2 regions of the Moorella naiadis (nom. illeg.) genome follow, and region 1 is predicted to be linked to the other one. Evidence: riboswitches for the same ligand, from Rfam matches in the RefSeq annotation. Region 1 holds a riboswitch; the other holds the start of a gene.
The links. Region 1 has a riboswitch for molybdenum cofactor ahead of SDD30_RS14030 (Rossmann-like domain-containing protein). Riboswitches for the same ligand answer to the same signal wherever they lie in the genome.
Positions count from the first base shown of each region.

Region 2: it holds a riboswitch for molybdenum cofactor, as region 1 does, so the genes downstream of both, modA (molybdate ABC transporter substrate-binding protein) here and SDD30_RS14030 (Rossmann-like domain-containing protein) in region 1, are expected to answer to the same signal.

Region 1 covers NZ_JAXGFQ010000027.1:19,738-21,936, forward strand. The annotation lists gene modA (molybdate ABC transporter substrate-binding protein) at 1-538, opposite strand, end outside; gene SDD30_RS14030 (Rossmann-like domain-containing protein) at 565-1,293, opposite strand; molybdenum cofactor riboswitch at 1,378-1,514, opposite strand; gene SDD30_RS14035 (sulfurtransferase TusA family protein) at 1,762-1,980, opposite strand; gene SDD30_RS14040 (NAD(P)H-hydrate dehydratase) at 2,013-2,199, opposite strand, start outside.
Region 2 covers NZ_JAXGFQ010000032.1:16,852-19,050, forward strand. The annotation lists gene SDD30_RS15100 (ABC transporter permease) at 1-455, opposite strand, end outside; gene modA (molybdate ABC transporter substrate-binding protein) at 600-1,439, opposite strand; molybdenum cofactor riboswitch at 1,571-1,707, opposite strand; gene SDD30_RS15110 (selenium metabolism-associated LysR family transcriptional regulator) at 1,754-2,199, opposite strand, start outside.

The DNA of each region.
Region 1 (2,199 bases):
TGACAGTCTCCAGGAGGCCATACTTTTGCAGGAGCTGGTCGGCCAGCTTGCCGATGGGATTGGCCTGGGGATCGCCCAAAGCTACCTTCACTCCCGGCCGTCCCAGATCGGCTAATTTATGAATGCCGGCCGGATTCCCTTTTGGAACAGCAAGGACGGGGATGTGATAAACAACATTCTTTTCCCATGCTACCAGGTTCTTTTCTTTAACCGGCTTTAATTCCGCTATATCACCCGGCAAGTAAAGGTCGCCTTGCTGACTCAACAGGATCTGGCTATTCAGCTGGGCCGCCCCGCCGAAGGTATAGGTAACCTTGAACCCGGTTTTAGCCTGAAAAGCGGCGCCGATCTCTTCCACTGGCTTTTTCAGGCCGGCGCCGCTATAAATTAAAAGGGATGGCGAAGCTATATTCTCCGTCTGATTATTCTTCGGTCCCGCCTGGCCTTGCTGCCCCGGAACGTTACCGCACCCGGTCAGTACCAGTAGGCCAAATAATAACAGGCCTAATAAAAACCCCGTTGATTTTAATCCCTTCATTGTTAGTTGCTCCCATCTTTTTACAATTAATGACCGCAAAAACAATACTGCTCGTAGCCAGCCAGGTGGGCAATACCAGCAATTGTCACCCCGTAAAAGACAACCGGCTTCCGGCCCACTATAGCCGCCAGGGTGTCATTTACTGCTGTCGTACCGGTCGCCAGGACCAAATCGCTCCAATCGATTATTTCTCCTGTATGCCGGGCGTCTTCTATCATAACCCCGCCTTTGCGCTGCCCGACATTATCCGGGTCCAGGTCGGTTACTCGGATAGGAAAATGACCGGCCAGGCTGGCCACCATAGCCGGCTGCAGGCAGATAAAGGCAATCCGGGGGTTGCCGAAACGCTCCCGGACGTATTCCACCAGGGAGGCGGCGCACCGGCCCGGTTCTTGATCGCGGCAGTGGATGGTTTTGTCTACCAGCTTTAAATGCCGCATAACGGCGTTCAAGGTGGCGATAAATATGGCCCGCTCGTAGTTGTTACGTAACGGCAGGGCCAGGACTCCTTTTACGGTGCCCTGGTAATTTCCCGGCATATCAGTGAACGCCTGCCCAACAGCATCTTTAAAGGTGGCCTGCAGCATCACTTCTTTACCCTTTAATAAAGGAAAATCTTGACGTTCCGGCCGGCCAATAGCCTCTTCAGGGGTTAGGGGCCGGGCGCTAACCACCTGCACCTCTTCCTCGCCAGTTAGATGCCAGGCTTCTATCAGTTGGCTAAATTTTTCCTTGATGCCCTCCAAAAGTGGCATTTCAACATAACCCCTTTCTTTATAACATAAAACTAAAAACCCCGTCTCTCCACGAGGCGGGGCTTGCCTAAAAGCCATAGTTCTAGCTACAGCCAACCCCCTCCTTTTCAAAACCTGGGAAGGCATACCCGTTTCCCGGTATACCCCGTGGACCGGTGGTCCAGGCCACCCTGCCATAGGTTACCCCTTTAGGCAAAGATGGCTCGGAGGATATAATATCCTAGCATATGTTCTTTATAAATAGTATTCGCTGTAAGAAACCAAATTCCTGCCGACAGTCTTTATTTTATAGTACTGCCACAAATCCCCTACTTTTCTCCCCTAAAAACGATCTTCCAAGCAGTGACTCGGCTAAAAAAGGCCGAGGGCTACTAGGATAGGCCGGCTGGCAATAGTTAGTAAACCCCCATAACAGTAAAAAATAACCTCTAGTACCTATATAACCGGGGGCTTCATATAGCAGCCCATTTAGCTTTTATTGGGGGTCAACACTAGCCGGTAGCCACCAGCCACCTTTTCCACCCGAATCTGGTAGCCCCGGTTTTCTGCCAACCGGGATACGTTTTCTTTGGAGGTATCATTATCGGTTAAGACTGCCAGTGGTTGGCCGGGATTTTGTTCCATAGCCTTTTTCGTCTTTACTACAGGTATGGGGCAGGAAAACCCGCGCACATCGACTTCCACCATGAAATTTTTCCCCCTTTATCTTAAACCTAAAATTATCTGGTGCAGATACCGCTCCACCTACAGAGGTTTTCCCGGAAAACTTCGGGCAACTGGTCGATAATTTCGCCAACCCGGGTGGCTGGCGTCGGGCTTGCCCTCTGGCCTGCCGCCCGGTTGGCTTTAGCGCTGATGCTGGCCGCCTGGTCCAGATCCAGTTCGGCATAAGCAAAAGCAGCAACC
Region 2 (2,199 bases), on a different contig from region 1:
GCGAAACCGTTGCGGGCCGTCTTCAGGAAAAAGGGGGCACTGACAAAGATCTGGGCCAGGATGACTGCCACCGTGGTAAAGGGCAGGGAGATCCCCCATCCCGCCAGCAGGGACCCCAGGAGGCCGCGACGGCCGAAAGCCATCAGCAGGGCCACCCCGGCCACAGCCGGCGGCAGCACCATGGGCAGATCCAGAAGGGTATCGATGACCACCCGGCCGGGAAAGCTGCGCCGGGCCAGAAAATAGGCCAAGGGCGTGCCCAGGAGGATAGTGACGGCGGTGGCCGCCAGGGTCGTCAGGCCGCTAAGCTGCAGGGCCTGCAGGACCACTGGCAACCTGATGGTGGTGCCAAACCGCTGCCAGCTGATGTTCAGGAAGATGCTGGCCACCGGCAGGAGAATATAGAGGATGAAAACAAGGCCGGCCAAAGCCGGCAAGAAATTTAGGCGTTTCACGGTGGCTCCTCCGGAAATAGGGTTCTGCCAAAAATGGATATGACTGGCATTATTACTTCAGGGCTGGCCTCTACCTCTACCTGCATTTTCCTCTTTCGGGTGGCGGCTCGCCGCCATGGAAGGGGCTTGGCGGGAAATGGATCCCTAGCTCCCTTTGGTGACTGGCAGGAAGCCATATTTAGTCAGGATCTTCTGGCCGCCGGGCCCGGTGATCAGGTTTACCAGTTCCCGGGCCAGGGCGGCCTGTTTGGAACCCTTAACTACAGCGATGGGGTAGGTAGCCTGGACATTGGCTTCCTGGGGAAAGGGTATGGTAGCCAGCTTATCCCGGTAAGATGAATTAATGTCGGTGACGTAAACAATGCCGGCATCGGCTTCCCCCAGGGCTACCTTGGCCACCACCTGGCGGACAGTGGTTTCCTCGGAGACCACCCTTTTTTCTACCTGTTGGGAATAGCCGCTACCATAGAGACTATCCAACTTTTGCAGGGCCTGGCGGCTGTATTTGCCAATGGGGACATCCGGCGCCGCCAGGTCCAGTTTACCTTTGGTAGCCAGATCGGCGGCGCTTTTAATACCGGCCGGGTTGTTTTTAGGAACAATGATGGTCAGGGTATTGGCCGTAAAATCCACCGGTTGTTCCACCAGGCCCTTGGCGACCAACTCCTGCATGTATTTTTGGTCGGCTGAGGCAAAAATATCGGCCGTCATGCCCTGCTCAATCTGGGTCCGCAGTTGCTGGGAGCCGCCGAAATTAAATTTGACGGTAACGCCGGGGTGGGCCTGCTCGAAGGCCCGGCCGATCTCGCTAAAGGCGTCCGTTAGGGAGGCCGCGGCAAAGACCACCAGCTGCCCGCCTGGTTGTGGTCCTTGCTGTCCGCCTGCTTGGTTCTGGCTGCTCCCGGCCTGGCGGCAGCCGGCCAGGACCAGGGCGGCGATTATTATGGTCGCTAGCAAAATAATGCTGCGCCGGAGTTTTAGCATCTCAGTCGCCTCCATGTCAAGTTCTGATTCCTCCATTAAGGCAAGTGCCGCCTAACAGGCGGAGGCGGCCTGCAGCCGCCGGGGTAACTAAAAAAGCCCGGCTCGCAAAGGATACCGGGACTTCTTCGTCGAAAAGCCACCTGGAATCTCCTTTCCGAGCAAAGGGAGGCAGGCCCGTTTCCCGGCCCACCCCGTGGGTGCTTGAACCCAGGCCGGCGTACCATGGGCGCAACCTTTAGGTGCCGCCGGCTCGGAGATGGTTATCAGTTTTAAGTTAATAATACTTGTTCCAATACCGGGCGTCAAGCCCCTGGCTAGCCTTTATTCCCCGGCCCCCGGGGTGGATGGTCGGCCGCGAAATTGACGAAGGCTTCAGCGGCCGGGCTCAGATCCGCACGGCGCCGGACCAGGTACAGGTCGCGTTTTAAATCTACCCCCTGCAGCATCACTACGGCCAGGTGGCCCAGCTGGACGCTCTTTTCCACGGCCCAAGAGGTCACCAGGGAGATACCCAGGCCGGCCTCGACGGCGCTGACAATTGCTTCAGTGCTCCCCAGTTCCATGACGATTTGTTCCGGGTCGATGGTAAAGCCTGCTGTCGCCAGGCGCTCTTCCACCACGCGGCGGGTTCCGGAGCCGGATTCCCGCCAAACCAGGGGCTCACCCTTCAATTCCGTGGGCGATACGGCAGTCGCCCCGGCCAGGCGATGCCCCGGTGGGACGATCAGGACCAGTTCATCGCTCGTCAGACGGCTGTAAG